Regions from separate parts of the Pseudomonas sp. 1176_21 genome, predicted to be linked through region 4. Evidence: riboswitches for the same ligand, from Rfam matches in the RefSeq annotation. Region 4 holds a riboswitch; each other region holds the start of a gene.

Region 1 (7,760 bases), on a different contig from region 4:
AGCGCGCCACCCAGCGCGCTGGCCGGCAGCAGGCGCGCATGGGGGGTACCGAACAGCAGCCGCATCGCATGCGGAATCACCAGCCCGACAAAGCCGATGGCGCCGACGATCGACACCATCACTGCCGTCACCAGCGCCGCGCAGCTGATCAGCAGCACCTGCACGCGGCGTACCGGGATGCCCAGCGAGGCAGCCGAGTCGCTGCCGAAGGTGAAGGCGTCCAGCGCCCGCCGATGCCACACGCACACCGCAAGGCCGGCCAGCGCCACCGGCACCGCCAGCCACACCGACGGCCAGCGCACGCCACTGAGGTTGCCCAGCAGCCAGAACAGGATGCCGCGCGCCTGCTCGGCACTGGCCGACCGGGTGATCAGAAAGGCGGTGAGCGCGTTGAACAGCTGCGAGCCGGCGATCCCGGCGAGGATGATCTGCCCCGTGCTGTTGGACGGCCCGCTGGCACGGGCCAGCAGCGCCACCAGCGCGAAGGCCGCGATGGCCCCGACGAAGGCGCCCAGCGACAGCGTGATCGCCCCCGCGCCCAGCCCCAGCAGCGCCACCAGCACCGCGCCGGTGGAGGCGCCGGCCGAGATGCCGAGCAGGTACGGGTCGGCCAGCGGGTTGCGCAGCAGCGACTGCAGTACCACCCCGCAGGTGGCCAACCCCGCGCCGCAGGCGGCGGCCACCAGCGCACGGGTCAGGCGATAGTTCCACACGATGCCTTCATCGATCGGGTCCAGCAGGTGCCCGGCGGCCCATAGCTTGTTGGCCAGCACCTGCAGCACCACCGAGGGGGCGATCGGCGTTTCGCCAATCGCCACCCCTGCCAGTATCGCCAGCAGCAGGGCCAGCCACGCGAGCAGGCCGCGCACAACGCTGCCTGTCATGGCGCCAGGTCGAAGCCGTTGATGGCCGAGGCCAGGGTCTCCATGCCGCTGAACAGGCGCGTGCTGGCCTGCATGGCGTGCGCATCGAGAATCACGATGCGGTTGTGTCTGACCGCGTCCATGTTGCGCGTGACCGGGTCGCTGCGCAGGAATTCGAGTTTCTTCTGGTAGTCATCGGCCGGGAAGCGACGACGGTCCATGCGCGCGATCACCAGGAAGGTGGGGTTGGCCTTGGCGATGGTTTCCCAGCCCACGGTCGGCCATTCCTCATCGGACTGCACCACGTTGCGCACGCCCAGGGTCTGCAGCATGTAGTCGGGGATACCCTTGCGCCCGGCCACGTACGGGTCGATGTCCAGGTCTGCGCTGGAGAACCAGAACAGGGCGCTGGTGTCCTTCAGATCCTTGCCTTTCACGGTGGCGGCAGCCTTGGCCAGGCGTGCCTTGAGCTCGCTGTTCAACCGCTCGCCACGCGCCTGCACGTCGAAGATCTCGGCCAGCTGGCTGATGCTGTTGTAGATGCTGTCGATGCGAAACGGCTCCAGGCGGGTGCCGTCGGCGCCGACCAGGTTGTCCTTGCCCTCGCAGTCGGACGGCATCAGGTAGGTGGGGATGTTCAGCTCATGGAACTGCTCGCGGGTGCCGACCACGCCCTGCGGGCCGACCATCCACTCCAGCTGCACCGCCACCAGTTGCGGGCGCTTGCCGATCACCGCCTCGAAGCTGGGGTCGTTGTCGGCCAGGCGCTCGACCTTGTCGTTCTGCACCTTGTACTGCGCCAGCACATCGTTGAACCACAGCGAGGTGCCGACCAGCCTGTCGCCCAGGCCCAGTGCGTAGAACATCTCGGTGCCGGCCTGGCCGATGGTCACGGCGCTGTCGGGCGCGTGCTGGAAGGTCAGCGGCATGCCGCAGTTCTGCAGCGTGAGCGGGTAGTGGGTCGGGGCGGCCTGGGCCAGGGTCGACAGACCCAGGCCCGCGAGCAGGGTGACAAGGCGGGGCAACTGCATGATGCGATCTCCATTCGAACCGTACACGGGCAGGGGTGTACAACCTGGAAACACATCGACAGGCGCTGCCGCGCGGGCAGGGCAAGGCCGTTCGGCGCGCGGGGCGCTCGCGGCACAGATGTACTCCCCGGACACCCCGCCGGTTAGTGATTGTTGCTGTGCCGGCAGGTCTCCTGACTGGTGCGTCGTCACCTGGCTCCGGCCTTCCCGGGGGTCACCCAGTGGCATTTCAGGAGCAGGCTCGGCACTTACAGTTGCGGGGGCAGTTCCGTTTGACGCCATGCAGTGGCGTCTCGGATTCCCTATTGATTCCGTGTGGAAACCGGCGGGCGGCATGGTAGTCGATCACGCCGCCCGCAGGGAAACAAAACCCCGCCAGCCTCAGAGGTACTTGAGCCAGGCAATGTCGCGACGGCGGGCCTTGAACGCGGCAAACCAGCGCACCGGCGGGAACAGCGCCACGGCCAGCAGCACGGCGGTCAGCCACACCGCCCAGATACCATCGAAGCCGAAGTAATTGCCCTGGTTCAGGCCCAGCAGTGCAACGCAGGCCAGGTACGCCACTTTCAGCACATACAGGTGCAGCAGGTAGAAGAACATCGGTGCGGCGCCGAACACCGCCAGGGTGCTGATCCACCGGCGCTGCCCGGCGCGCTCCAGGCCCAGCAGCAACAGCAGGCCAGCCCCCAGGGTCAGGGCCAGGAACAGCAGCGAGGGCGGGTACTTGGTGATGTTGAAGAAGCTCATCAGGGTGTGCGCGGTATCGGCCTGAACCGTCCATGGCGCCTCGCCGTAGCCGTTGAGCAGGCGCAGGGCGACAAAGCCGATCAGGGTTGCCAGGCCTGCCAGCAGCAGACGGCGCTGGCGCGTGGTGGCCGGCATCGAGTGGGCGAACCAGGGGCCCAGGCCGTAGCCCAGCGCGATCACGCCGACCCACGGCAGCACCGGGTACGAGGTACGCAGGCGCAGGCTGTCGGAGAACTCGAGCCAGCCGCGGTCATGCAGGATCGCCCACGGCACGTGCAGCGCAGAGCCCTGCGCAAAGTGCAGGCCGTCGAGCAGGTTGTGACCGGCCACGATCGCGGCGCCCAGCACCAGCAACAGCGGGCGCGGCAACCACACCAGGGCCGCCAGGGCGATCATGCTGATGCCGATGGCCCAGATCACCTGCAGGTAGATCACGCTGGGTGGCAGCTGGAAGGTCCAGGCGATGTTCACCAGGGTGAACTCCAGCACCACCAGAAACAGCCCGCGCTTGAACAGAAAGGCCGACACATCGCCCCGGCCCTGGTGCTTCTGGCCATACAGCCAGGCCGACAGCCCGGTCAGCAGCACGAACACCGGGGCGCACAGGTGGGCCAGCGTACGGCTGACGAACAGCGCAGGTTCGGTGCTGTCGATGGCCATCGGATCGCTGACCTGGCGGTGCAGGAAGAAAGTTTCGCGCACGTGGTCCAGCAGCATGAACAGGATCACCAGGCCCCTGAGGGCATCGATGGACAGCAGGCGTTGGCTCGGTTTGCTGGCGGCGGGGAGGGCAGTAGCGCTAGTCATTGAAAGGTCGCAGGCAGAGGGGGCGAATTGAATGGTTACTGTATAACATTTCTATTCGCTCGGTAAATCTTCCTTACAATCTTGACTGCCATGCTGCGACATCAGACCGCACCCATCTGGCGCTGCGCGCTGGAACCCGTCGACCCTGCGTGACAAAATGCCGCCTCGCAAAACCCTTGCACAAGGCTCCCGCTCTCGGGGCCGGCACCTTCCCAAAAGGATGGTTACATGAACGATTTACTGACCCGGCGCACGGTGATCGCCGGGCTCGGCCTGCTCGGCCTCGGTGCCCTGGCAGGTTGCAACAACTCCGGCGCGCTGGACTTCAAATACGGCAAGGACCTGAGCAACAAGATCCTCGGCCGCACCTTCAAGCTCAAGGACCCGCAAGGCAACGTGATGACCCTGTCGAGCTTCCAGGGCTCGATGCCGATGGTGTTCTTCGGCTTCACCCAATGCCCGGCGGTGTGCCCCACCACCCTGGCCCGCGCGGTGCAGATCAAGAAGCTGATGGGCCGCGACGCCGATTTCCTGCAGGTGGTGTTCATCAGCCTGGACCCCGAGCGCGACACCCCCGAAGTGCTGGACGCCTACGTCAAGGCCTTCGATCCCTCGTTCGTGGCACTGTCCGGTACCCTGGAAGAGACGGCCGCAGTGGCCAAGGAATTCGGCGTGTTCTACGAGAAGGTGCCGGCCGGCGACACCTATACCATTTCCCACAGCTCGACCAGCTACGTGTTCGACTCGCGTGGCGTGCTGCGCCTTGGCCTCTCGCACTCCCTCAATGCCAGGGAATGCACCGAAGACCTGCTTACCGTAATGGAGGTTTGTTAATGCGTTCTCCCGTGAAACACGCGCTTGGCGCGATGGCGTTGCTGTCCCTGTTCGGTGCGGCGCTGCCCGCCGTTGCCCAGACCACCGTGGGCGAGCCCTGGGTGCGCGCCAGTGTGCCGCAGCAGCAGTCGACCGGTGCGTTCATGACCCTCACTGCCAGCACCGACAGCAAGCTGGTGGGCGTCGAGTCGCCGGTGGCCAAGACCGTGCAGGTGCACCAGATGCAGATGCACAACGACGTGATGAGCATGAGTGAAGTCAAGGCGCTGGACCTGCCCGCCGGCAAGCCGGTGGTGCTCGACACCAATGGCTACCACGTGATGCTGATGGGCCTGGTCAAGCAGGTGAAGGAAGGCGACACGGTGCCGCTGACCCTGATCGTCGAAGACGCCAAGGGCCAGAAGGAGTCGATCAAGGTCGACGCCCCGGTGCGTTCGCTGACCGCCACCGACGGTCACGGCGAGCACTCGATGCACGACCACAGCCACATGTAAGTACCCGCCGCGCCGGCCCTTGCGCCGGCGCAATCCGTTCCTGCCGGGTGGTTCGCCACCCAACGGGTTCAACTGGCCTGCGCCAGATAGTCCCGCAGCCGATCCTGCAGATACCACACACCTTCAGCGTGTTTCAGGTAATCGCTGATCGGCATCATCTGCCAGTACTGGCCTTCGTCGCCAAATTCGATGGCATCGATTTCCCCCTGCGTGATGTGCCCCACCAAAAACCAGGACTCCCAGCCAGGTCTGGCCAGGCTGGGGTAGTTGCGGCGCCATTCGATGCGTTCGGGGGGCAGGCGCAGGGCGAACTCTTCGTCCAGCTCGCGCAGCGCGCATTCCACCGGGGTCTCATTACCTTCGCGCCCCCCGCCGGCAAAGTCCCAGCAGCCGGGGAAGGGGATGGTGCTTTTCACGTCGCGCTTGTAGGTGAGCAGGTGGTCGTGGAACAGCAGGGCGAGTTTGGCACCGCAGAAGGGTTTGAGGGGCATGGAGACTGGCCTCTGGCAGGACGGGGCGTTAGGCACCGGGCCGGTATTTATACGACGGTTCTGCAGGTTGCGCGGCGTTTTTTGTGGTGTGGGCTGCCGGGCAGCTCCTGGTCACACAGGCATGCGCCGCCGACGGGTATAACTGAACCTGGGAATAAGGATATGCTGTTTCGAAATATTACAAATTGGTGAGGGCAGAATGCCGTTAAAGGACCTGTTGCTGGCGCTGGTGGTGATCGTCGCCTGGGGCCTGAATTTCGTGGTGATCAAGGTCGGCCTCGACGGCCTGCCGCCCATGCTGCTGGGTGGCCTGCGCTTCGTGCTGGTGCTGTTTCCGGCGATCTTCTTCATCAAGCGCCCGCAACTGCCGTGGCGCTGGTTGCTGGCCTACGGCACTACCATCTCGCTGGGCCAGTTCGCCTTTCTGTTCGAGGCCATGGGCAACGGCATGCCGCCGGGCCTGGCGTCGCTGGTGCTGCAGTCGCAGGCCTTCTTCACGCTGTTCTTTGCCGCGATGTTTCTCGGTGAGCGGCTGCGCGCCGCCAGCCTGCTGGGGCTGCTGGTGGCCGCCGGGGGCCTGGCGCTGATCGGCAGCGAGAACGGCAGCCACGTGCCATTTTTGGCGCTGGTGCTGACCCTGTGCGCCGCCGCATGCTGGGCCATGGGCAACATCATCACGCGCCGCTTCGGCAACATCGACCTGGTGGCGCTGGTGATCTGGGGCGCGCTGATCCCGCCGTTGCCATTCTTCGCCCTGTCGTGGTGGCTCGAAGGGCCGGCGCTGATCGAAAGCTCGCTGCGCGGCATCGGCCTGAACTCGATCCTGGCCCTGGCGTACCTGGCCTTCATCGCCACCATGCTCGGCTACAGCCTGTGGAGCGGCCTGCTGTCGCGCTACCCGGCGGGCAAGGTCGCACCGTTTTCGCTGCTGGTGCCAGTGGTGGGGCTGAGCTCCTCGGCGTTGCTGCTGGGTGAGCGCCTGAGTACCCTGCAATGCTGGGGTGGGGTGCTGGTGATGGTGGGGTTGCTGATCAACGTGTTCGGCTCGCGCCTGCGTCAACGTCTGCGGGCCGCGCTGAGCTGAGGCCCCAGGGCGGCGGTGGAACGATCCGCCGCGCACGCCGCTCCAATTCCAGACCCTCGCCGACCAAGGTCCGACCATGAATTCACCTCGATCCACCACGCCCCATGCCGGCCCGGCCGGCATGGTCAAGGTGCGCGGCGCGCGCGAACACAACCTGAAGAACGTGGATGTGGACATCCCCCGCGATGCGCTGGTGGTGTTCACCGGCGTGTCCGGCTCGGGCAAGTCGTCGCTGGCGTTCTCGACCCTGTATGCCGAGGCCCAGCGCCGCTATTTCGAGTCGGTGGCGCCCTATGCGCGACGCCTGATCGACCAGGTCGGGGTGCCGGATGTGGACGCCATCGAAGGCCTGCCGCCGGCGGTGGCCCTGCAACAGCAGCGCGGCACCCCCAGCGCGCGCTCCTCGGTGGGCAGCGTGACCACGCTGTCGAGCCTGATTCGCATGCTCTATTCGCGTGCCGGCAGTTACCCGGACGGCCAGCCGATGCTGTATGCCGAGGACTTCTCGCCCAATACGCCCCAGGGCGCATGCCCCGAGTGCCACGGCCTGGGCCGGGTCTACGAGGTGGACGAGGCCTCGATGGTGCCCGACCCGTCGCTGACCATCCGCGAGCGTGCGGTGGCCTCGTGGCCGCTGGCGTGGCAGGGCCAGAACCAGCGCGACATCCTCGTGACCCTGGGCTATGACGTCGACATTCCGTGGCGCGACCTGCCCCAGGAGCAGCGCGACTGGATCCTGTTCACCGAAGAGACCCCCACTGTGCCGGTGTATGCCGGCATGACCCCGGCCCAGACCCGCGACGCCCTCAAGCGCAAGCTCGAACCCAGCTATCAGGGCACCTTCAGCGGCGCGCGGCGCTATGTGCTGCACACCTTCACCCATTCGCAGAGCGCGCTGATGCGCAAGCGCGTCAGCCAGTTCATGCGGGCCAGCGCCTGCCCGTTGTGCGCGGGCAAGCGGCTCAAGCGCGAGGCCCTGACCGTGACCTTCGCCGGGCTGGACATTGCCGAGCTGGCGCAGTTGCCCTTGCTGCAGCTGGCCGAGGTGCTCAAGCCGGTGGCCAGCGCCACCTATGTCGAGCATGGCGACGAGCAGGGTGCGGTGCTGACCCACGCGCAAACCCGTGACGCCCGCCAGCAGCGCGCGGCCAGGGGCGACAACGCCCATGCCGGCGGCCCGGACGTGCGCCACACGCCCAACCTCTCGCTGGAAAAACGCCTGGCCGCGCAGCGCATCGCCCAGGACCTGCTCGAACGGGTGGCCACCCTGATCGACCTGGGCCTGGGTTACCTGGCCCTGGAGCGCAGCACGCCGACCCTGTCCTCGGGCGAGCTGCAGCGCCTGCGCCTGGCCACCCAGCTCAACTCGCAGCTGTTCGGGGTGATCTATGTACTGGACGAACCCTCGG
Region 2 (7,760 bases), on a different contig from region 4:
CCTGGGTGTCGTTCTCGCGGCCGATGCCCTGGCCGTTGACCACTTGCCAGAACTCGGTGATCGGCGAGTCGGCTGGCATCTGCTGGATCTCGCCCTCGATGCGGCTCTGCGGTTCGTACTCGACGATCACCCGTGCGGCGTCGACGATGTCGCGGTGCAGCTCGGTCTTGCCCGGGCAGTCGCCACCCACCGCGTTCAAGTGCATGCCCGGCTCGATCATGTCGGCGGTCAGGATGGTGGCGTAGGCTTTGTCGGCGGTGACCGTGGTGACGATGTCGGCGCCGCGTACCGCGTCGGCCACGGAGCTGGCCAGTACCACCTTGATCGCCGGGAAGGCGCGAAGGTTCGCGGCCAGTTTGGCCGTGGCTTGTGGGTCCAGGTCGTACAGGCGGATTTCCTCGATGCCCACCAGCGCGTGGAAGGCGATGGCCTGGAATTCGCTCTGCGAGCCGTTGCCGATCAGCGCCATGCTGCGGCTGTCGGGACGCGCCAGGTAGCGTGCGGCCAGGGCCGAGGTGGCGGCGGTGCGGATCGCGGTGGTCAGGGTCATTTCGCTGAGCAGCAATGGCGCGCCGGTGTCGACATCGCCCAGCGCACCGAACGCCATCACGGTGAGCATGCCCCGCTGGGTGTTCTTCGGGTGGCCGTTGACGTACTTGAAGGCGTAGAGGTTGGCGTCGGAGGCCGGCATCAGCTCGATCACCCCGTCTGGCGAGTGGTTGGCCAGGCGCGCGCACTTTTCGAAGTCGTGCCAGCGCAGGTAGTCCTGGCGGATGTACTCGGCCATTTCTTCCAGGCAGGTGGTGAGGCCCTTGCGGGCGACCAGTTGGCTGAGGTCGTTGACGTCGATGTAACGGGTCATGGGGAGCTCCTTCTTGTGGTCGGTCAATTGCGCACCGGCAGGTGCACTTCGGCGAGCATGCAGCGCGCGCTGCCGCCGCCGATGCGTTCGATGTTGTCGATGTTCACCACCACCGGGTGGGTGTGCCGCTCGACCTGGCGGCGCTGCTCGGGGTGCAGCGAGCGCCAGGCACTGCGCGACATCACCAGCAGCGGCTGGCCTTGCTTGTCGTGCACTTCGAGCATGTTGCCGGCGAAGCCTTCGAGCTGGTCGAAGTCCAGGGCCAGGATGTCCTTGCCGGTGGCGCGCAGGCTGTGTTCCAGGGTACGGCGCTCGTCGGCATCGGGCAGTGCCTTGAGGCACACCACCGACAGCCCGCGGCCCACGCTCATCATCACGTTGCAGTGGTAGATGGGCGCCCGCTGCCGGTCGACGGCGTGAAACAGGCACAGGCGGTAGTCGAGCCTGTCGGCGAACTGGCGCAGTGCTTCGGTGTGGGTGCGCCCGGAGTGGCAGGCGTAGCTGATGCGGTGTTCGCGGTCGAGCACCATGCTGCCGGTGCCTTCCAGGAACATGCTCTGTTGCTCCAGCGGGCTCAGGTCGATGGTGTTGTGAATGCTGAAACGGTCGGCGAGCACCTGCAGCACGCCCTTGTCGCGTTCCAGGCGGCGGTTGTGGCCCTCCATCGGGTAGAGCACCAGGCTGCCGTCGGCGTGGCTGCTCCACCAGTTGTTGGGGAAGATCGAGTCAGGCGTGTGCGGGGCCGGCGTGTCCTGCACCACCAGCACCTCGACGCCATGCTGGCGCAGAGTGTCCACATAGCCGTCGAACTCTTCCAGCGCTTTATGCTGTGCCTGGTCGGGGTCCAGTGCAGGCTGCTGGAAGCGGTTGTTGAGTGCGGTGTCCGGGTTGAAGGCGAACCGCGCGGGGCGGATCATCAAGACTGTATTGGTGGTTTGCATCGAGGCACGCATCCGGGGTTGGCAGTGCGTCTATTGTCGATGCAGTGGCGCTGCAATCCCGGCTGAAGCGCGCAGGGCGCTCAGCGGGGAAAGCTGAAAAGCGGGGTATTGCAGCGTAATCGGCTGTGCCGGTTCAGGGCAGGTGCTCGGCCATGTCACGCAACTGGTTGGCCAGCGCGACGGCAGCACGGGCGCTGTGTTCGCCTGCCACCAGGTGCGTGAAGGGCAGGTCGATCAGCCGGCCCTCGCGCACCGCACGCAACTTCGAGAGGGCCGGGTGGTTGTGCAGGTACTCGCGCTTGCGCCGGGCCGGCGACCAGACGGCGTCGGCCAGGATGATCACGTCCGGGTCGCGTTGCAGCAGGGTTTCGGGGTCGACGGTCACGCGGTGCAGGTCGACGTCGGCGAACAGGTTGCGCCCACCGGCGACCTGGATCAGTTGGGTGATGAAGCCGCGGCTGCCCTCGCTGTCGAGGCCCTGGTGCTCGCTGTCCAGGTAGAACACCGAAAGCGGGGCATGCTGCGCGGCGAGCTGGCGGGCGCGGTCCAGGTCTGCTCGTTGCTGCGCGATCAGCCGAGCGGCCTGGGGTTCGCGCTGCAGCAGCTTGCCCAGGCTGCGCAGGTCGTCTTCGATGGCCGCGAAACCGGAGGCCGGGCGCGGGTCGCAGGCGTTCTCCAGCAGATAGCTGCCGATGCCATTGCGGGTCAGGTGGGTACGGGCGCCCACGCCATCGCGAAAGGCGCTGGCGAAACCGCCGACCACCAGGTCGTAGCGCTGGGCATAGAACACCTCCGGCGAGGGATACAGCCGCGACAGCAGGGGCACGCCGCGGTAGCGCCGGGAGGCCAGCGCCTCTGGGTCGTCATCGATGTAGCTCACCGCAACCAGCGACGGGCCGACCTGCAGGGCCAGCAGCAGGTCGGCGGCATGCTGGTTGAGCGCCAGGATGCGCTGCGGCGGGGCGTGCGGCAGGGTCCAGTCCTGGCCGCAGTTACGGTAGGTCTGGGCATGGGCCGTGGTGCCGAGCAGGCACAACAGCAGGCAGAGCAGGCGCGTCATGGGGTATCACCATTGAGCAGCAGTGCGCTGACCGGGGTACCTGCGACCAGGTGCTCGCGCACCAAGCGGCGGGCATCGTCGGCGCTGGCGATGCGGTACCAGCAGCGCTCGGGGTAGACGGTGGCGACCGGGCCCAGGTTGCACGGGAACTGGCAGTGGGTGCGGGTCAGCAGCACGCCGTCGGCGGTTTCCATGCGCTGGGCGGCGAGCAGTTCGTTGCGCACCACTTTCCACACCTGCTGCGCGCCGCGCTGGGTGCAGCGCGGGCCGGTGCACAGCATCACGTGGCGGGCGTGAGCGGGAATGTGCGACCACTCGGGTTTGCTGGGGATGGGCATGGGCTTGTCCTTGAGTCCGTGGTGCGGCTTTCGCGGGTCAAGCCCGCTCCCACAGGTGACGGATGAGCCTGTGGGAGCGGGCTTGACCCGCGCTGCTTCTAGAAGCTGTAGGTGTAACGCACTTCGCTGGTGAACGGCCTTCCCAGGTTCTGCACCTTGCGCGCGCCGCTGTCCATGCTGGTGGTGTAGTCGCGGTCCAGCAGGTTCTCCAGCAGCAGGCTCAGGCGATGCTGGCGGGCGCCGTCCAGGTAGCGGTAGGCATCGGCGTCCACCACGGTGTAATGCCCGTAGTCCACATCCCGCGGGCTTTTCACCGTGCCGATGTAGCGCACCGCCGCGCCTGCGCCCCACATCCGGTCACCCGACTCGTACCCCAGCCGGCTGCGTGCAAAGAACCCGGGAATGTTGTTGAGGGTGGCGCCGTTGCGCGACTCGCTCAGGTTGCGCGTCATGTCTGCCGCCAGCTGCCAGCGGTCACTGAGCTGGAACTGCCCGTTGACCTCGACGCCGCGCACCTGGATCTCGCCATCGCCGTTGACCCATTGTGCATCCACGATGGTGATCAGGTCCTCGATGCGCCGGGTGAACAGCGTACCGCTCAGGCTGTAAGGCTGGCCCTGGATCAGGCCGGTGTAGTCCAGGCCCAGTTCGGCATTGCGGCTCTTCTCCGGCTTGAGGTTGGGGTTGCCCATCTCGTCGCCCGGTTCGTTGACGTACAGTTGCTCGGCGTTGGGCAGCTTGTAGGCGGTGCCGAACTGGCCGCGCAGCTTGAGCTGGTCGGTCAGGTCGTAGAGCGAGGTGAGCATGCCCACCGTGGCACTGTCACCACCGCTCAGGTGCTCGCGGCGCACGCCGATGCTGGGGTGCCAGTCAGGCAGGGCGTCGATGACAGGGCGCAGCTGCACATACAGCGCATGGGCCTCGGCCTGGTTGTTATCGATCTTGAGCACGTCGTCCTTGCCCTTGAACCACTGGTTGTCGGTACCGAACACCAGGGTGTGCTCGTCGGGGAGCACGGCCTTGCCTTCGGCCTGCATGCCCCAGTCGCTGAAGCCCCAGTAGTCGTCGTGGTTGAGGGTGCGGGTGCTGCCGTCGGTGTTGTTGTAGATGCGGGTGTAGCGCGTATCCCAATCGTTCATGTGGCCTTTGACGAAGTAGCTGAAGTCGGGGTTCAGGCGCTGCTCGAAAGTGGCCGTGGCGATCTGCTGCACGCGGTCGTTGGTGGTACGGCGGTTGGCGTCCGGGCGCAGGAAGTCCAGGTTGGCGGCGCTGTACTGGTAGAACAGCTCCAGGCGGCTGTCATCGCCCAGGCTTTGTGCGGCCTTGGCGCCGAAAGTGTTGACCTCGTAGCTGCGCTTCTTGTCGCTGACCGTCGAGGTGATCTGGCTGCTGTGGTAGGGCTGGTAGCCCTCGGACACGTTGTGGCTGACGTAGGCCAGCAGCCCCAGGTCGCCCAGGCCGTTGCTGAAGATGCGCTCGATACGGGCATCGCCGTTGCGCCCCATGAAGCTGTCGACGCCCAGGTTGACCTGGCCCGAGGGGTCGCGGCTATGGGCCGAACGGGTGACGATGTTGATGACCCCGGCCACGGCCTGGGTGCCGAACAGCAGGCTCTGGCCGCCCTTGAGTACCTCGATGCGCTCGATGGCGGCGGCGGGCAGGGTGTCTATATAGATGCCGCCGTAGAGACGGTTGTTCAGGCGCACCCCGTCGAGCATGATCAGCGTGTCGTCGTTGCGCCCGCCCAGCAGCGAATAGGTGCCATAGTCGAACGGCCCCTGCTTGGGCGCCACATACAGGCCGGGGACGAACATCTGCAGCACGCGGGTGATGTCGGCGCTGGGGCCGGCGCGCTCGATCTGCTCGCGGTCCACGACCTCCACCTTGCTGCCATAGCGCGCCATCTCGGCCACCGTGGTGGACTCCACCGAGGGTGCGGAAACGATCTGCTGGTCGAGGGTCAGGGGTTCGCTGGCCGCCAGGGCCGGGCTGCCGATCAGGCAACCGATCAGGGTAAAACGACGTGTCTTCATCTACTTCTCGAAAAAGGATTTTTCGGGAAGCGCACAGGAGGGTTCCGGCGAACGCGCGCCAGAATACCGGCTCGTGCCCGCCCACCGCAGGTTTGCCAAAATGACTGAACGCATCCTTTCAACAGTCGTGGGTTTGCAGGCCGGTCTCCGGGCTTGCGAGGCTCGAAGTCATCCGCCTTCCCATGCGTTGCGCACAGTGGCCTGTTGGATGCTTCACTCGCTTACCGTTGCGGGGGCAGCGCCGGACTAGTCATGCAAGACGCACCGGCTTCCCGTTTCACCTGCTGCACGGCGGCAGCAGGCACCTGAAACTGGGCCGCATCTGACCATTGTCATGACCGTTCGTCAACCTGACGGCCTTTGCTGACGAGCGTGCGTTTGTTCCAGGCCAAAAAAAACGGCACCTTCTCAGGTGCCGTTCCTTTAGTGGCTAGCGCCGCTGGAACTTAAATCCAGCGGGGTCAACCGTGCAGCTCTTCGGCCGCATACAAGGTGTTCTCCAGCAGGCACGCCCGGGTCATCGGCCCGACGCCGCCTGGCACCGGAGTGATCCAGCCGGCGCGGGGCAGGGCGGTCTCGTAGACCACGTCGCCCACCAGCTTGCCGTCTTCCTGGCGGTTGATGCCCACGTCGATGACGATGGCGCCTTCCTTGATCCATTCACCCTTGACCAGCCCCGGCTTGCCGGCAGCCACCACCACCAGGTCGGCGCGACCGACGTGGCCGGCCAGGTCCTTGGTGAAGCGGTGGGTCACGGTCACGGTGCAGCCGGCCAGCAGCAGCTCCATGGCCATGGGGCGGCCGACGATGTTCGAGGCGCCCACTACCACCGCATTCATGCCGTACAGGTCCTGACCGGTGCTGTGCAGCAGGGTCATGATGCCTTTGGGGGTGCACGGGCGCAGCAGCGGGATGCGCTGGGCCAGGCGGCCTACGTTATAAGGGTGGAAACCGTCCACGTCCTTGTCGGGGCGAATGCGCTCGAGCAGCAGCGAGGCATCCAGGTGCGCCGGCAGTGGCAGCTGCAGCAGGATGCCGTCGATGTCGGCGTCTTCATTTAGGCGGTCGATCAGGTCGGTCAGCGCCTGCTGGGTGGTGTCGCTGGGCAGGTCATAGGCCTGGGAGTTGAAGCCGACCTCTTCACAGTCTTTACGCTTGTGCGAAACATAGACTTGGGAGGCGGGGTCGCTGCCTACCAGGATCACTGCCAGGCCGGGGGTGCGCAGGCCTTGCTCGCGACGTTGCGCGACACGTTGGGCGATCTGCTGGCGCAGGCTGGCGGCGATCGCCTTGCCGTCGATAAGTTGTGCAGTCATGACGCGTGATTAACCATCGAGAGGGAATAAAAAGAGCGCGCATTCTCGCATGACCGGGGCGCAGGGCAAAGGCGCTTGGTCTGGCAATTCCCCTAACCCCTTAAATAAAATGAATTTTTTTCAAAAAAGTGTTGACGACTTTGCCGCTCGTCTATAACATTCATCGCACTTGTCGGGCAGAGCCTAGCACTGGTTAGCAAGGTCAGGCAGAATGAGTGGTTTTGATAGCTTGTTCGGTATGACTAAAAGTTAATTTGTAATCCTAACAGAAAGCAGATTAAATATGCGCCCGTAGCTCAGCTGGATAGAGCATCCGCCTTCTAAGCGGATGGTCGCAGGTTCGAGTCCTGCCGGGTGCGCCAATACAGGCAGCTGGCACAAGTAAAAGCAGTAAAGCAATATGGTGGGCGTAGCTCAGTTGGTAGAGCACAGGATTGTGACTCCTGTTGTCGTGGGTTCGATCCCCATCGTCCACCCCATATTCTAAAAGGCGCCCGATGAAAATCCGGCGCCTTTGCTTTAAAAGCTTCACGCGGACGTGGTGAAATTGGTAGACACACTGGATTTAGGTTCCAGCGGCGCAAGCTGTAAGAGTTCGAGTCTCTTCGTCCGCACCATAGATGCTTTCACCGCCCTTCGCTGAAGTGCGTTGAAGCCCGGAACAAGCCGCCTTGAGCGGCTTTTTTCGTTTCTGGGCTTCTACTCCTTACCCGCACCTACCGCTGCACCGCAATGCACTTGATCTCCACCAGCAACCCTGGTCGGGCGAGTTCGCTGACGCCTATGCAGGTCCATGCACAGGTGCTCCTTGGAAAGACCTTGTCCTTCACGCTCCTGAACAGCGGCATATGGCGTTGCATGTCGATGTGATAGGTCGTCATTTCGACCACGTCGTCAAACCCGCAACCGCCCGCCGCGAGCACGAGGCGAAGGTTTTCCCAGGCCGCCAGAAACTGCTGCTCCGGGTCTTCAATCACCTCCAGCTCCGGCGTTCGACCCACCTGCCCGGCGCAGTACAGGGTTCTGCCCACCTTTACCGCGGGGGCATAACCAGCACGCTCGCAAAGCAATTTCATCTCGTCGGGGACGATAATCTGGCGATCAGTCATGGGGCAGGGTCCAGGAGAGTAGGGCTATCAAGCGACGCGCCACTCTATAGAACAGAAAAGCCACCTATCAAGGTGGCTTTCGCGTTTCAGTGCCCTCGCGT
Region 3 (7,760 bases), on a different contig from region 4:
GCCCAGGCGCGCAACGGGATCTCGGGGATCGCGAAGGGCCACGGCGCGATGCCGCTGGACAGGTCGACCCAGTCCTGCACTGCGATGCCGTACTCCAGCACCGCCCGTTGCAAACGACCACCGTGTTCAAGCATAGAATTGCGCCCCCACGCACAACAGCAGCAACCACAACCACACGCCCTTGCACACCAGTTGCCAACCACGCTCGATGGCGTCAGCATCGGCCGGCGGGCCTTCGCCCAGTTGCGGGCGCTGGTGCAGCTCGCCGTGGTACACCGCCGCGCCGCCCAGCTCGACACCCAGCGCACCGGCGCCAGCTGCCATCACCGGGCCGGCGTTGGGGCTGTCCCACAACGGCGCCTGACGGCGCCAGCAGCTCAGTGCCAGGCGCGTCCTGCCCAGCACCGCGTAGGTCAGGGCCACCAGCCGCGCCGGAATATAGTTGAGCAGATCGTCGATGCGCGCTGCGGCCCAGCCAAAGCGCTCGAAGCGCTCGTTGCGATAGCCCCACATGGCATCCAGGGTATTGCTCAGGCGATACAGCACCACACCTGGCGCCCCCGCCACCACGAACCAGAACAGGGCGGCGAACACTGCATCACTACCGTTCTCCAGCACCGATTCGGTGGCGGCACGCGCCACGGCGGTGTCATCCAGTTCGTCGGTTTCACGGCTGACCAGGTAGCCCACGCGGCGGCGCGCTTCGTCCAGGTCGCCGCCACGCAGCGCCTCGGCCACGGGCCGTACATGTTCGCCAAGGCTACGCAGGCCCAGCGCGCAGTACAGCGCCAGTATCTCCACCAGCCAGCCGATGTAGGGCAGCCACGACAGCACAGTCACCAGCAAAGTCAGGGGCACCACCGCCAGAAACCACGCGGTGACGCCATGGCTGCGCCAGCCACGACCGCCGGCATTGAAGCGTTGTTCCAGGCGTCCGGCATAACGGCCGAACGCGACCAGCGGGTGCGCACGCCGGGGCTCGCCCAGCAAGGCATCCAGCGCCACCCCGGCCACACTCAGCAAGGCCACACTCATCAACGCTCTCCCCAATGGTTTTCGTAGAGCATCTCGCTCAATGGCCGCTCGCGGGCCCAGCCTTCGAGCACCAGCATGGGCGCCTCGTAGAACGCCTCGACCGGGCCCAGGCACAGTACCGCCAGCGGTTTGGCACCGGCCGGCATGCCCAGCAGGTCGGCCAGTGCCTGCGGTTCGAACAGCGACACCCAGCCCATGCCCAGGCCCTCGGCACGGGCCGCCAGCCACAGGTTCTGGATGGCGCACGACAGCGAGGCCAGGTCCATTTCCGGCAAGGTGCGACGGCCGAAGATGTGCGCCTCGCGCCCGTCCATCAGCGCCGCCACCAGCACCTCGGCGCAATCGTTGATGCCCTCGACCTTGAGCCGCATGAAATCGTCAGAACGCTGCCCCAGTGCCTCGGCGGTGCGCACCCGCTCCTGCTCCACCAGCGCCTGGATCTGCTGGCGCAGCTCGCGACGGGTGATGCGGATGAAACGCCAGGGCTGCATCAGACCCACGCTCGGGGCCTGGTGCGCCGCCTGCAGCAGGCGTGCCAGCAGCTCGGGGGCCACCTCGCCGCCGCTGAAATGGCGCATGTCGCGACGTTCGCCGATGGCGCGGTAGACCGCCGCGCGCTCGGCGTCGTTGAAGGCCTGGTCGCTCATGGTGCCAGCAGCGCCGCCAGCGCAGACGGGTTGGACGGGAAGTAGAAATGCACATACGAGGCCGTCAGCCGGCCGCAACGGTACACCGCCTCGGCGCCGCGCCCGCCGTTGGGGCTTTGCCCGCGGGCGATGGGTTCGAGCGCGGTGCTGGTCAGCGAATGGTGATAGGTATGCCCGCGCAGGGTGCCCTCGGGCAGCTCTACCGCTTGCAGGGCCAGGGCCGCCAGGCGCTTCTGCATCACCGCCTCGCCCGGCAGCAGGCCGGCCAGTTCGGCCCGTTCGCCGGCCACATCGGTCAGTGCATCGAGCAGGTAGAGCATGCCGCCGCATTCGGCCAGCAAGGGCTTGCCGGCCTGGTGATGGGCCCGGATCGCCGCCAGCATCGGCGTGTTGGCGGCCAGCGCATGGTGGTGCAGCTCAGGGTAGCCGCCGGGCAGGTACAGGCTGTCGCAGTCTGGCAGCAGGCGGTCGTGGATCGGCGAGAAGAAGCTCAGCTGTGCGCCCATCTCGCGCAACAGGTCCAGGCTGGCGCCATAGGTGAATGCGAAGGCTTCGTCGCGCGCCACGCCGATCCGCACGCCGGCCAGCAGTGGCTCGATGCTGCGCGGCTGCGGCGCATCGAAGGCCACCGCCGGCGGCAGGGCCGACTCGCAGCTGTCGCCCAGGGCGTTGGCGGCGGCGTCCAGGCGCAGGTCCAGGTCGGTCAGTTCACTGGCCTGCACCAGGCCCAGGTGGCGGCTGGGCAGTTCGATGCCGGTTTCCCGCGACAGCCCGCCGTACCAGCGCAGGCCTTCGGTCAGGCTGCCTTCGAGCAGTTGCGCGTGACGCAGCGAGCCCACACGGTTGGCCAGCACGCCGGCAAACGGCAGGTCGGGCTGGTAGCGCGCCAGGCCCAGGGCCAGCGCGCCGAAGGTCTGGGCCATGGCCGTGCCGTCGATCACCGCCAGCACCGGCACGCCGAAATGCCGCGCCAGGTCGGCGCTGGACGGCGTACCGTCGAACAGCCCCATCACCCCTTCGATCAGGATCAGGTCGGCGTCGGCGGCGGCTTCCCACAGCAGGCGCCGGCTTTCCTCGGCGCCGACCATCCACAGGTCCAGCTGGTACACCGGGGCGCCACTGGCGCGCTCCAGAATCATCGGGTCGAGAAAGTCCGGGCCACACTTGAACACCCGGACCTTGCGCCCCTGGTTGCGGTGCAGGCGCGCCAGTGCGGCCGTCACCGTGGTCTTGCCCTGGCCAGATGCAGGTGCCGCGATCAGCACCGCCGGGCAATGACGGGTTTGCCTCATAGTTCCACGCCCTTCTGGGCACGGATGCCGGCCTGGAAGGCATGCTTGACCATGCCCATCTCGGTCACGGTGTCGGCCAGCTCGATCATCTCGGGCTTGGCGCCGCGGCCGGTGACGATCACATGCTGCATCGGTGGGCGTGCCTGCAGGTCGCCGAGCACCTGATCGAGGTCGAGGTAGCCGTGCTTGAGGGCGATGTTGAGCTCATCGAGCACTACAAAACCGATGGCCGGGTCCTGCAGCAACTGGCGCGAAACCGCCCAGGCAGCCTCGGCGGCGGCGATGTCGCGCTGGCGGTCCTGGGTTTCCCAGGTAAAGCCCTCGCCCATCACGTGGTAGCGCACCTGTTCGGGGAAGCGGCGGAAGAACAGCTCCTCGCCGGTGCTGTTGCGGCCCTTGATGAACTGCACCACGCCACATTGCATGCCGTGGCCCAGGGCCCGCGCCAGCATGCCGAAGGCCGAGCTGCTCTTGCCCTTGCCGTTGCCGCTGAGTACCAGCAGCAGGCCGCATTCGTTGGGCGAGTTGGCAATGCGTTCGTCGATTACCGCTTTTTTGCGCAGCATGCGCGCCAGATGGCGTTCGTCGCGATCGGTGGTGTCGGTCATCGGAGGCTCCGTGGGCAACTGGCGCGCACAGGGACCGGGGGGATCGAGTCGGCGCGACAGCAGGTTGGCGATGGCACACGGAAAACGCGCAGGCCCTGCCACTGGCCGGGAGAACCGCGCATCACCCTCCGTGATGCCGTTGATCTGTGACAGGCCGGTCTCCGGGCTCATGGGCGGGTCTGTTCGACCCGGATCGCGCGCCTTCCCGGGCTGTTGCACCCAGTGGCCCTGCGCGATCCCGACTCATTTACCGTTGCGGGGGCAGCGCCGGAATCGCACGTTGCACGTGCCCACCGGCTTCCCTGTTTCACCCTGCCGGCACCTTGGCCGCAGAGCACCTGAAACAAGTCGCGAAGGTTAGAGGGTTGGGCCATGAGCGTCAATCAAAGGCGCTGCGAAGCGGTCTGGATCAATGGCATTTATGTCATCTTGTGTCACACTCACTGCAGTGATATCACATAGCCATTATCCGCACCTCTCCGATCCACAATAACAATGGAGCACGGCATGCAAGGTCTGATCATCAACAACCCGCGTCTGGAGTTCCTGCGCCCCGCCCTGGAACGTTGGGCCGAGTGCCTGGAGCGCTACAACCAGACCCTGGGCGACAGCGACGCCCCCTACTGGCAAGGCGTGCAAAGCAACCTTGGCGTGCTGGGCGCGGCGGCCTGGCAGGCGGAGCTGGTGACCTTGCAGGGTGCGCAGACCAAGAAGCAGCGCGACGAAGGCGAGCGTGCGGCGCACTGCGACCTGGTGATCGCCAGCAAGGAAGAGACCGCCTACCTGCAAGCCACCCAGCGCTGGCCACGGGTCGGCAAGCTCGACCTCACCGATGCCCTGCAGGAGAGCGTCGCCCAGGCTCGCCTGGTGGGCTATGCCAGCCAGCTCAAGGTTGCCGCGCTGTTCGTCAGCCCGTACAAGGCCGGGCAACACGCCAGCCCCGAAGAGCTTCAGGACCTGGTCGACGACCTGCAAAAGCACAATGCATGCGCCATCGCCTGGGTGTTCCCCTATGGCTACCGCAAGCTGCACGACGACGTGGGTCGCTACCACCCCGGCATCGCGCTGCTGCTCAAGCAGGCCTGAGCCCCTGTCGAGGGAACCTCGTCGACGTGCCCGCCTCTACCTTACTGGGCACGGCCAACTTCGCGAGGGACACCGATCATGGGCAACATGCGCATTGCTGTACTGCTGGCACTCACCACCGGGCTGGTGGCCTGCGGCGAGAACGCCCGCCTGGACGTCACCGATGGCACCGGCCCGTCGCCGCGCCTGCCCGAACCGAACAAGACCCTGATCCCCACGGTAAACATCGCGCCGGCCATCGGCTGGCCAGAGGGCGGCAAACCCAAGGCTGCGGCAGGCACCCAGGTGGTGGCCTTCGCCGACAAGCTCGACCACCCGCGCTGGCTGTACGTGCTGCCCAACGGCGACGTGCTGGTGGCCGAGACCAACGCGCCACCCAAGCCCGATGACGGCAAGGGCATCAAGGGCTGGGTGATGGGCAAGGTGATGGGCCGCGCCGGTGCCGGAGTGCCCAGCCCCAACCGCATCACCCTGCTGCGTGACAGCGACAAGGACGGCGTGGCCGACACCCGCACCACCTTCATCGAGGGGCTGAACTCGCCGTTCGGCATGGCCCTGGTGGGCAACGACTTCTATGTGGCCGACACCGATCGGCTGTTGCGCTTCACCTACGAGCCAGGCGCCACCCGCCTGCAGGGCAGCGGCACCAAGGTGGTCGACCTGCCGGGCGGCACGCTCAACCACCACTGGACCAAGAACGTGATCGCCAGCCCCGACGGCAAGAAGCTGTACGTGACCGTGGGCTCCAACAGCAACGTGGCCGAGAACGGCATGGAGCAGGAGAAAGGCCGCGCCGCGATCTGGGAGGTCGACCCGGCCACCGGCAGCCAGCGCCTGTTCGCCACCGGCCTGCGCAACCCCAACGGCCTGGCCTGGGAACCCCATAGCCAGCAGCTGTGGACGGCGGTGAACGAACGTGACGAGATCGGCAGCGACCTGGTGCCGGACTACATCACGTCGGTGAAGGACGGCGCCTTCTATGGCTGGCCCTACAGCTATTACGGGCAGCATGTGGATGAACGCGTACAACCGCAGGATGCAAAGCTGGTGGCCAGCGCGATTGCGCCGGACTATGCGGTGGGGCCGCACACCGCCTCGCTGGGGCTGGCGTTTACCGTGCCGAACGCCTTGCCGGCGCCATTCGACCAGGGCGCGTTCATCGGCCAGCACGGCTCATGGAACCGCAAGCCGCACAGTGGCTACAAGGTGATCTTCGTGCCGTTCAGCACGGCAGGCAAACCGTCGGGCAAGCCCATTGATCTGCTGACCGGGTTTCTCGACGAGGACGGCAAGGCCATGGGGCGCCCAGTCGGTGTGGTGAACGATCAGCGTGGCGGGGTGCTGGTGGCCGACGATGTGGGCAATGTGATCTGGCGGGTAAGCAAGGCGCAGTAGCACTGCGCTGACGTGTTCGCCGGCAAGGTCGGCTCCTGCTGGAGCCGGCTTTGCAGGCCACGCTGTCAGGGATTGCGCGCCAGGTGCGCCGGCTGCAGCACGCGCTTGGCGTTGAGGTAGGTCTTCTGCCAGTAGCTGTTGGACAGGTAGTCCAGGCGCACCGTACCGCCCGTTGACGGTGCATGCACGAAACGCCCCTCGCCCACGTAGATACCGGCATGGCTTACCTGGGTGCCGCCATTGGTGGCGAAGAACACCAGGTCGCCCGACTGCAACGCACCCTTGTCGATGTCCGGGGCACGAATGCCGATCATCTCGCGGGTTGAGCGCGGCAGGGCGATACCCGCCGCGTCCCGGTACACGTAGCCAATCAGCCCGCTGCAATCGAACCCCGAGTCCGGGGTATTGCCGCCCCAGCGGTAAGGCGTGCCCACCAGGCCCAGGGCCCGGAACAGCACATCCTCGGCCACTGGCGAGAAATACACCTGGGGCGCCATCACCTTCGGCTCGACCACCTGAGGTTTCTGCGGGGCATGGCTGGAGCAGGCACCCAGCAGGGCCGCCAGGGAAAGTACAGCAACGCGCGCGAGTATCGACATAGTCAGAACATCCTGTCTGAAGCCGCCCGACCCCAAGTCGGAAATAGGTGAGAAATTAGATTAGACGTTTTCTGTAAACACGCACGGCGGCGAGCTTTTCAGCTACGCCGCCGTGCGGGACATCACGCGCAGACTCAGTTACGCGACAGGGTAGTCGGTGCCATGGCCAGCGCGCGCTTGGCTTCGATGAAGGTCTTGCTCCAGTAGCGGTCACCGAGATTGTCGATGCGCACGCCACCGCTGCGGCGGCTGCTGGAGTGGATGAACTGATCGTCGCCCAGATAGATGCCGGCGTGGCTGACGCGGCCGCGACCATTGGTGCTGAAGAACAGCAGGTCGCCTGGCTTGAGCTTGTTGCGCGCAACCAGCGGGGCTTTCACGTTGATCATTTCGCGGGTGGAGCGCGGCAGGTTCATGCCGGCCTCTTCGCGGAACAGGTAGCCGATGAAGCCGCTGCAGTCGAAGCCGGATTTCTCCGAGGTGCCGCCGAAACGGTAGCGGGTACCGATCAGGGACATGCCACGTTCGAGAATGTTGTCGGCCAGGGCTGGCAGTTCGTAGGGCTTGGTGCTGGAGGAGAACGCTTCCAGGTCCTGCTCGGTGGCCAGCTCTTCTTCGAACACCGACGCGGCGGTGGAAGGCTTGGCGGCAGCCTGGGCAGCAACTGGAGCGGGAGCCTGCTGGTGGGTGACGGGACCGGTGGTCGCGCAGCCGAACAGCAAGGTCACAAGTGCGAGGGGCACGAGGGGTGCGAAGCGATTTAGCATGGGCACGACCGTGGCTTGAATTTGATGAAGCCGAGACTATGCCTTCTATCGGATCGATTTGCAAATTCAATCGAAAAAAATGTGACTTTTATGTGCCGAGGCTCTGGGCCGGCCCTACCAGCCCAATGTCTCTTTCAAAAACGGGATGGTCAGCTTGCGCTGCGCCTGCAGTGAAGCCTGGTCGAGGCGTTCGAGCAGGTCGAACAGTGCGCTCATGCTGCGCGTGCCTCGGGTCAGGATGAAATGCCCGACTTCGTCGGTGAGGTGCAGGCCCCGGCGCGAGGCGCGCAATTGCAGGGCACGCAGCTTGTCTTCATCCGACAGGGCGCGC
Region 4 (7,760 bases):
CTCGATGGAGATGGAGTCGAAGGCATCATGGTCGTGATCGTCGTGGTCGTCATCGCCGTCATGGTGCGAATCGTGGTGGGTACGACGCGCGTCGATGTGCTGCTCGGACTCGGCGCCCAGGCCCAGCAATACGTCCAACGGCAGGCGGCCGCTGCTGGCCTCCACCACCTTGACCGCAGGCGGCAGTTCCTCGGCCACCTCGGCGCGCACCCTGGCCAGGTCGTCGGCAGCGATCAGGTCAGCCTTGTTCAGCACCACCAGGTCGGCGCTGGCCAACTGGTCGGCAAACAGTTCGTGCAGTGGGGACTCGTGGTCCAGGTTCGGGTCGAGCTTGCGCTGGGCGTCCACCTGGTCGGGGTAGGCAGCGAAGGTGCCGGCGGCCACGGCCGGGCTGTCGACCACGGTGATCACCGCATCCACCGTGCAGGCGTTGCGGATTTCCGGCCACTGGAAGGCTTGCACCAGTGGCTTGGGCAGTGCCAAGCCGCTGGTTTCGATGAGGATATGGTCCAGGTCGCCACGGCGCGCCACCAGCTCGCGCATCACCGGGAAGAACTCTTCCTGAACGGTGCAGCACAGGCAGCCGTTGGCCAGCTCGTAGACGCGCCCGCTGGCTTCTTCCTCGGTGCAGCCGATGCTGCACTGCTTGAGGATCTCGCCATCGATGCCCAGCTCGCCGAACTCGTTGACGATCACCGCGATGCGGCGGCCCTGGGCGTTGTCGAGCATGTGCCGCAGCAAGGTGGTCTTGCCCGAGCCGAGGAAGCCGGTAACGATGGTGACGGGGAGTTTGGCCAGTGTTTTCATGGGGGTGCCCTTGGCAGGATGGCGGGCATGCAGGACGAGAGCCGCAGGAGCCTTGCTGCCTGAGCGCATTCGCCACCGGATCACCCCGCCCGGTTGAAAGTCGGAAACTGTTCGAGGCAGGTCTCCTGGCTCGCGCTGTGCCGGCACGCCTGCCGGCAGCATCGACGCCTTCCCGCCCGGGGCAGTGGCACGGCCGATGCCGTTCAACGCTTACAGTTGCGGGGGCAGCCACGGCTTGAACCGTATTCCCGTCTTAGCTGCAGCCAGGGCCGCAGAACCTCGAAGCGGCTAGGCTACGCAGTGGTCCGGGGCAGGTCAACCGCTGTATTGACGGATGCCGGCGCGCGTGATTTGCTAGCCGCATTCGTTCGGGTGCCTTTTTACAAGGTGAAACGGGAAACCGGTGCGTCAGCCGCTTCTGCAAAGAAGCAGCGACAAATCCGGTGCTGCCCCCGCAACGGTAAGCGAGGAAAGCGTCTTTACCACTGTGCCAGCTGTGCGGCATGGGAAGGTGACGCCCTCAGGCTGAGCATGCTGCCAGCCCTCGCAAGCCCGGAGACCGGCCCGATACAGTCATGACAAACCCGCGGTGGGCGGGCGCTGTTGAACCCCTGGGCGAGCCTCGCGCAGGGGTTGGCCGCGCTTGCCTGTTGCCGATAGCCCCGACGACACGACAACACCAAAAAGGAACGCGCCATGCCCATCAGTACCGCCAGCCAGCCCCTCGTCACCCCCACTACCCTCAGCCAGCGCCTGGCCGTCGCCATCGGTGCATCGCTGCTGGGCCTTTGCCTGGTCTACTTCGCCGGCTTCTCGCACATCGAGGCGGTGCACAACGCTGCCCACGATACCCGCCACAGCGCCGCGTTCCCTTGCCACTGAGACCTGCCCCGATGATCAAGCGCATTGCCCGCACCGCAGGCTTTACCGGCCTGCTCGCCGCCCTGCTGCTGACCCTGCTGCAAAGCTTCTGGGTCGCACCGCTGATTCTGCAGGCCGAAACCTACGAGAACCCGGCACCGGCCGCCCAAACCCATGAGCATGCCGACGCCGCGGGTGAAGGCCACCACCACGATGCCGAGGCCTGGTCGCCTGAAGACGGCTGGCAGCGCGTGCTGTCGACCACCGGTGGCAACCTGGTGGTGGCCGTCGGCTTTGCCCTGATCCTGGCTGCGCTGTACACCCTGCGTGCGCCGGGCCGTACCGCCACCGGCGCAGCCTGGGGGCTTGCCGGGTTCGCGGTATTCTGCCTGGCGCCCACCCTCGGGCTGCCGCCAGAGCTGCCGGGCACTGCCGCCGCCGACCTGGCGCAGCGTCAACTGTGGTGGGTGGGCGCCGCGGCTGCCACCGCTGCCGGCCTGGCCCTGATCGTGTTTGCGCACAACTGGCTGCTCAAGGCGCTGGGTGTGGCATTGCTGGTTGTTCCGCACGTGATCGGTGCGCCGCAGCCGGAGGTGCACGAGAGCCTGGCGCCGCAAGCACTGGAGGCGCAGTTCAAGGTGGCGTCACTGTTGACCAATGCCGCGTTCTGGCTGGCCCTGGGCCTGCTCAGTGCCTGGCTGTACCGTCGCCAGCCAGCCTGATGCAGTTGTATGCCGGGCTGGGCTGTCGTCGCGGCTGCCCGGCCCGCGAACTGGCCGCCCTGCTCCAGCAGACCCTGTTCGCCCATCACCTGCCCGCCTCTGCCCTCGCCGGGCTGGCCAGCATCGACCTCAAGGCCGGCGAACCCGGCCTGCATGAACTGGCAAGGCAACTGGGGTTGCCGCTGGTGTTCTTTTCGGCCGCGCAACTGGCCCCCTTCGAAAGCCGCCTGAGCCACCGTTCGCCCACGGCGTTCGCCCTCAGCGGCTGCCATGGGGTGGCCGAAAGCGCCGCGCTGGCCCTGGCCGAGCAACGCGGCGGCGCCAATGCCGCACTGCGCCTGCCACGCACCGTGCAAGGCGCCGCCACCCTGGCATTGGCCTGGGCCCCGCCGTTTGACGGATAATGCCGCGCAATCTTTCCAAGGATTCATCATGACCGTCTATTTCATCGGTGCCGGCCCGGGCGACCCCGAGCTGATCACCGTCAAGGGCCAGCGCCTGATCCACAGCTGCCCGGTGATCATCTATGCCGGCTCGCTGGTGCCCGCCGCCGTGCTCGAAGGCCACCGCGCCGAAACCGTGATCAACAGCGCCGAACTGCACCTGGGGCAGATCATCGAGCTGATGCGCACGGCCCACGCCAACGGCCAGGATGTGGCCCGCGTACACAGCGGCGACCCTGGGCTGTACGGTGCGATCGGCGAACAGATCCGCCACCTGCGTGAACTGGGTATCCCGTTCCAGATCATCCCCGGCGTGACCGCCGTGGCTGCCAGTGCCGCCCTGCTCGAATGCGAGCTGACCCTGCCGGACATCGCCCAGAGCGTGATCCTGACGCGCTACGGCGATACCTCGCCGATGCCGCCGGGCGAATCGCTGGGGAGCCTGGCCAGCCACCAGGCAACCCTGGCCATTCACCTGGGGGTCAAGCACCTGGCCAGAATCGTCGAGGAACTGCGCCCGCATTACGGCAGCGACTGCCCGATCGCCGTGGTGCACCGCGCCACCTGGCCAGATCAGGACTGGGTGCTGGGCAGCCTGGACGACATCGTGCAACGGGTGCAGGCCAAGGGCTTTCGACGCACCGCACTGATCCTGGTGGGCCGGGTATTGGGCAGCGATACCTTCAGCGAGTCGGCGCTCTACCGCGCCGGGCATGCGCACCTGTACCGACCTTGACGGCCATTGACGGCGGCCCTCCCGGCCCGATGCCCGGCGCGTTCCCATGGGCGCGCCTGCCGATTCAACCGCCTCTGCTAGCGATAACCGGCCCAGACGATAGGAAATCGGCTACAGAACTTTCGAGCGCCTTGTAAGAAAAATCCTCTAATCGAACTGATTTCTTCCTCACTTCTATACTGGACGTACTCCTGCTGAGCGTTTCCACGTATCTTGGCCGCCTTGCCAGAGCCTGGGCAGGCGTCGCCCCGAACGGTTCGGGGCCTGGATCACCTCTCTGACAAGGAGTTGCGCGATGCCCAAAGTCTTGATCGTTGATGACCACACCACCATCCTCTTCGCCATCCGCACCCTGCTGGAGCGCGATGGCTACAACATCGTCGGTGAAGCCCGAGACGGCGCCAGTGCCGTCGAACTGGCGCGCAAGCTGCAGCCTGACGTGGTGATCCTCGATCTGGGGCTGCCACGCCTGGATGGCCTGAGCGTGCTGGAGCGGCTCAGCCAGTTGACCAACCCGCCACGCATCCTGGTACTGACCGGCCGCCCACCCCGGCTGTTCGCCCGCCGTTGCATCGAGTCCGGTGCCTCGGCATTCGTGCGCAAGGACGAAGACCTCGATATCCTGAGCGCCGCCCTCAAGGCCGTGCTCAACGGCTACTCCTACCTGCCCGATGCGTCACGCTTCAATGACCGGTCAAGCTCGGAACTCCAGCGCCTGGACAAGCTGTCCAACCGTGAGTTCGAGGTGCTGCGCCAGTTGGCCAAGGGCGCCAGCAATGGCGAAATCGCTACAGCGATGATCCTCAGCGCCAAGACCATCAGCACCTACAAGACCCGCATCATGGAAAAGCTCGGGGTGGTATCGCTGGTTGAGTTGATCGATGTGGCCAACCGCAACGCACTGACCTGAGCCGCCCATGACCAAGCGTTGCCTGCCTGCCCTGCTGCTCGCCTGCCTGGTGCAGTGGCTGGCGATAAGCGCCATGGCACAGGAGCCGGGGGTTGCCCGCCAACTGCTCGGGCGCTCGGTCAGCAGCAGTGCGCCACCCTCGCTGACCCTCGCCGAACGTCGGTGGCTCAAGCACAAGCAGGTGCTGCGCCTGGGCACCTCGGCGCCGGACTACCCGCCCTTCGACATCAATGTGAGCCAGCACGACTATGAAGGGGTCAGCGCCGACTTCGCCGGCCTGATCGGCGAGCAGTTGAAGATCCCGGTGCAGGTGCTGCAGTTCCCGAACCGTATCCAGGCCATCGCCGCCCTGCACAGTGGCCAGATCGACCTGCTGGGCAGCGCCAACGGCTACGAAGCCGCCGACAGCGCACTGGTGATGAGCCAGCCCTACGCCGACGACCAGCCGATCATCGCGACCCCCGTCGGCGTGACCCATGACCCAGACGACCCGCTCGACGGGCTGACGCTGTCGATGGTCGAACACTACCTGCCACCGTCGCTGGTACGCCAGCTCTACCCCCGGGCGAACCTGCAACTGTACGCCTCGACCATGTCGGCCCTGTCGGCGGTGGCCCTGGGCCAGGCCGATGCATTCATCGGCGACGCGATCAGTTCCGACTACCTGATCGGCAAGAACTACCGCGAAAGCCTGCAGATCTCCCACTACGTCAAACCCCAGCGCTCTTCCTTCGGCTTTGCCCTGGTGCGCGAGAACACCGCGTTGCTGGACCTGGTGAACAAGGCATTGGGCAGCATCACCGACAGCGACCGGTTGAACGTGATGCGCCGCTGGACCAGCGGCGTGAGCAGCATCCTGCTCAACCGGGCGGACATCGCGCTGACCGACGAAGAGCGACACTGGATCGCGCAGCATCCCAGCGTGCGCGTGGTCATCAACAAGTACTTCGCGCCCCTGAGCTTCTTCGACGAAAACCAGCACTTTCGCGGCATCACCGCCGACGTGCTGGCGCAGATCAGCCTGCGCAGCGGGCTGAAGTTCCAGATCATCGAGACCGACTCGGTGCCCACCATGATCAGCATGGTCGAACAGGGCGAAGCCGAGGTCGTCGGCGCGCTCAACTATGGTGAGCAGCGCGCCAGAACCCTGGCCTTCACCCGCCCCTACCTGGCCAACCCGCGGGTGCTGGTGACCAGCGTGCGCGATACATCGATCCGCCACCCCGACCAGCTCGACGGCAAGCGCCTGGCGATCATTCGCGGTACACCGGTAAGCGCCGAACTGCGCCAGCGCTATCCCGCCATCAGCCTGATCGAAGTCGACGACCCGCTGGCACTGATGGAGTACGTGGCCCAGGGCCGCGCGGACGCGGCGCTCAGTTCGCAGATCAACGCCGCCTACTTCATCAGCCGCATGTTCAAGGACCGCCTGCGCATCGCCACCCTGCTGGACGACACCCCGGCCCTCGCCGCCTTCGCCACCGAACGTTCTTCGCCACTGCATGCGATATTGGAAAAATCCCTGCTCAGCATCCCGCCCGAGCAGATGACCCAGCTGGTCAATCGCTGGCGCATCAACGCCCTGATCAGCGACACGCCCTGGCGCAACTACCGCTCGCTGGTGCTGCAGATTCTTGGCATCGCGGTGGCGCTGGTGCTTGCCATAGCGTTGTGGAACCGTTACCTGCGCAAGCTGATGCAGCAACGCGCCGAGGCCGAGCAGGCTCTGCAACTGCAGCTGCGCATCAGCGAACACCTGCTCGAAGAGCTGCATGTGGCCAAGGAACAGGCCGACAGCGCCAACCACGCCAAGAGCACCTTCCTGACCACCATGAGCCACGAGATCCGCACCCCCATGAATGCGGTGATCGGCCTGCTCGAGCTTGCCCTGAAGGATGCCGCACAGGGCCGCACCGACGAGCACTCCCTGCAGGTGGCATTCGATTCGGCCAGCAGCCTGCTGGAGCTGATCGGCGACGTGCTGGACATCGCCCGCATCGAATCCGGACACATGAGCCTGGCGCCACAACCCACCGACCTGGGTGCGCTGGTACGCAGCACCGTGCAGGTGTTCGAAAGCAGCGCCCGTCTCAAGGACATCAGCCTGACCCAGGACCTGCAGCCCCCCGCCGCCCTGGTGGAGATCGACCCGCTGCGTTTTCGCCAGATCCTGTCCAACCTGCTGGGCAATGCCATCAAGTTCACCGAGCGCGGTGGCGTCAGCGTGCGCCTGCAGTGCCAGCCCACGCCGTGCGGCAAGCAGGTGCACATGCACCTGGCCGTCGAGGACAGCGGCATCGGCATCAGCCAGCCGGACCAGCAGCGCCTGTTCCACCCCTTCATCCAGGCCGGCAGCCAGCCGGCTCGCCAGGGCACCGGCCTGGGCCTGGTGATCAGCCGGACCCTGTGCGAACTGATGCAGGGCAGCCTGGAGCTGCACAGCACCCCGGGCCATGGCACCCAGGTCACGGTCAGCCTGCCGCTGATGCTGGCCAGCACCGCCAGTCAACCCGAGGAACCGGCCCAGGAGCCAACGGCCCAGGCCAGCCAGCGGCTGAACATCCTGGTGGTCGACGACTACCCCGCCAACCTCATGCTGCTGGAAAAGCAGCTGAGCGTGCTGGGCCATCGGGTGACCCAGGCCAGCGACGGCGCGGGCGGCCTGCAGGCCTGGCAGGCCGGGCGCTTCGACGCCGTGATCACCGACTGCAACATGCCCGGCATGGACGGCCACCAGCTGGCGCGCGAGATTCGTGCCCAGGAGGCCCAGGCGAATCGCCCGCCCTGCCTGATCCTGGGCCTGACCGCCAACGCCCAGGCCGACGAACGCGAGCGCTGCCTGGCGTCGGGCATGGATGACTGCCTGTTCAAGCCGATCGGCCTGGGCGCCTTGAGCCGTCACCTGTCGGGGGTGGATACCCCCGAGCCGCAGGCGCCACCCGAGCCCCGCGCCGAGGACAACAGCGGTTTCAACATCGACAACCTCAAGCACCTGACCCTGGGTGACCCACGGCTGATCAAGCGTCTGCTGACGGAGCTGGAGCGCAGCAGCGCCGAAGACCTCGAGGCGTTGCGTGCCCTGGGCTCAGGCGCGAGTCGACAGCAACTGCGCAGCCTGTCGCACCGCATCAAGGGCGGCGCCAAGATGCTCAAGGCCCATGGCCTGGTGGGGCACTGCGATGCGCTGGAGCAGGCCTGTACCGGCAAGGCCCCGGACAAGGCCATCGAGGCGTTGCTGGCGGCGCTGGAACAGAGCCTGAAGGATCTGCATGAACACCTGC

What was found. Region 4 has a riboswitch for cobalamin ahead of FW760_RS04370 (CbtB domain-containing protein). Riboswitches for the same ligand answer to the same signal wherever they lie in the genome.
Region 1: another riboswitch for cobalamin. It lies ahead of FW760_RS15585 (ABC transporter substrate-binding protein); the one in region 4 lies ahead of FW760_RS04370 (CbtB domain-containing protein).
Region 2: another riboswitch for cobalamin. It lies ahead of FW760_RS16155 (TonB-dependent receptor plug domain-containing protein); the one in region 4 lies ahead of FW760_RS04370 (CbtB domain-containing protein).
Region 3: another riboswitch for cobalamin. It lies ahead of cobO (cob(I)yrinic acid a,c-diamide adenosyltransferase); the one in region 4 lies ahead of FW760_RS04370 (CbtB domain-containing protein).

What each region holds. Positions count from the first base shown of each region.
Region 1 covers NZ_VXCV01000006.1:38,376-46,135, reverse strand. The annotation lists gene FW760_RS15590 (FecCD family ABC transporter permease) at 1-884, opposite strand, end outside; gene FW760_RS15585 (ABC transporter substrate-binding protein) at 881-1,894, opposite strand; cobalamin riboswitch at 2,041-2,235, opposite strand; gene FW760_RS15580 (DUF1624 domain-containing protein) at 2,276-3,448, opposite strand; gene FW760_RS15575 (SCO family protein) at 3,677-4,282, shown strand; gene FW760_RS15570 (copper chaperone PCu(A)C) at 4,282-4,776, shown strand; gene FW760_RS15565 (NUDIX hydrolase) at 4,845-5,267, opposite strand; gene FW760_RS15560 (EamA family transporter) at 5,467-6,351, shown strand; gene FW760_RS15555 (excinuclease ABC subunit A) at 6,428-7,760, shown strand, end outside.
Region 2 covers NZ_VXCV01000006.1:169,632-177,391, reverse strand. The annotation lists gene FW760_RS16175 (ornithine cyclodeaminase) at 1-862, opposite strand, end outside; gene ctlX (citrulline utilization hydrolase CtlX) at 886-1,803, opposite strand; gene FW760_RS16165 (ABC transporter substrate-binding protein) at 1,937-2,863, opposite strand; gene FW760_RS16160 ((2Fe-2S) ferredoxin domain-containing protein) at 2,860-3,201, opposite strand; gene FW760_RS16155 (TonB-dependent receptor plug domain-containing protein) at 3,300-5,234, opposite strand; cobalamin riboswitch at 5,356-5,558, opposite strand; gene folD (bifunctional methylenetetrahydrofolate dehydrogenase/methenyltetrahydrofolate cyclohydrolase FolD) at 5,696-6,550, opposite strand; tRNA gene FW760_RS16145 (tRNA-Arg) at 6,836-6,912, shown strand; tRNA gene FW760_RS16140 (tRNA-His) at 6,954-7,029, shown strand; tRNA gene FW760_RS16135 (tRNA-Leu) at 7,083-7,167, shown strand; gene FW760_RS16130 (RidA family protein) at 7,267-7,659, opposite strand; gene FW760_RS16125 (hypothetical protein) at 7,760-7,760, opposite strand, start outside.
Region 3 covers NZ_VXCV01000003.1:497,378-505,137, reverse strand. The annotation lists gene cobD (threonine-phosphate decarboxylase CobD) at 1-134, opposite strand, end outside; gene cbiB (adenosylcobinamide-phosphate synthase CbiB) at 127-1,035, opposite strand; gene bluB (5,6-dimethylbenzimidazole synthase) at 1,035-1,682, opposite strand; gene FW760_RS10465 (cobyrinate a,c-diamide synthase) at 1,679-2,974, opposite strand; gene cobO (cob(I)yrinic acid a,c-diamide adenosyltransferase) at 2,971-3,582, opposite strand; cobalamin riboswitch at 3,718-3,939, opposite strand; gene FW760_RS10455 (hypothetical protein) at 4,090-4,668, shown strand; gene FW760_RS10450 (PQQ-dependent sugar dehydrogenase) at 4,747-6,063, shown strand; gene FW760_RS10445 (C40 family peptidase) at 6,129-6,662, opposite strand; gene FW760_RS10440 (C40 family peptidase) at 6,797-7,429, opposite strand; gene hda (DnaA regulatory inactivator Hda) at 7,544-7,760, opposite strand, start outside.
Region 4 covers NZ_VXCV01000001.1:916,599-924,358, forward strand. The annotation lists gene cobW (cobalamin biosynthesis protein CobW) at 1-807, opposite strand, end outside; cobalamin riboswitch at 906-1,104, opposite strand; cobalamin riboswitch at 1,161-1,389, shown strand; gene FW760_RS04370 (CbtB domain-containing protein) at 1,504-1,689, shown strand; gene FW760_RS04375 (CbtA family protein) at 1,701-2,390, shown strand; gene FW760_RS04380 (cobalamin biosynthesis protein) at 2,390-2,794, shown strand; gene cobM (precorrin-4 C(11)-methyltransferase) at 2,823-3,569, shown strand; gene FW760_RS04390 (response regulator transcription factor) at 3,865-4,479, shown strand; gene FW760_RS04395 (transporter substrate-binding domain-containing protein) at 4,487-7,760, shown strand, end outside.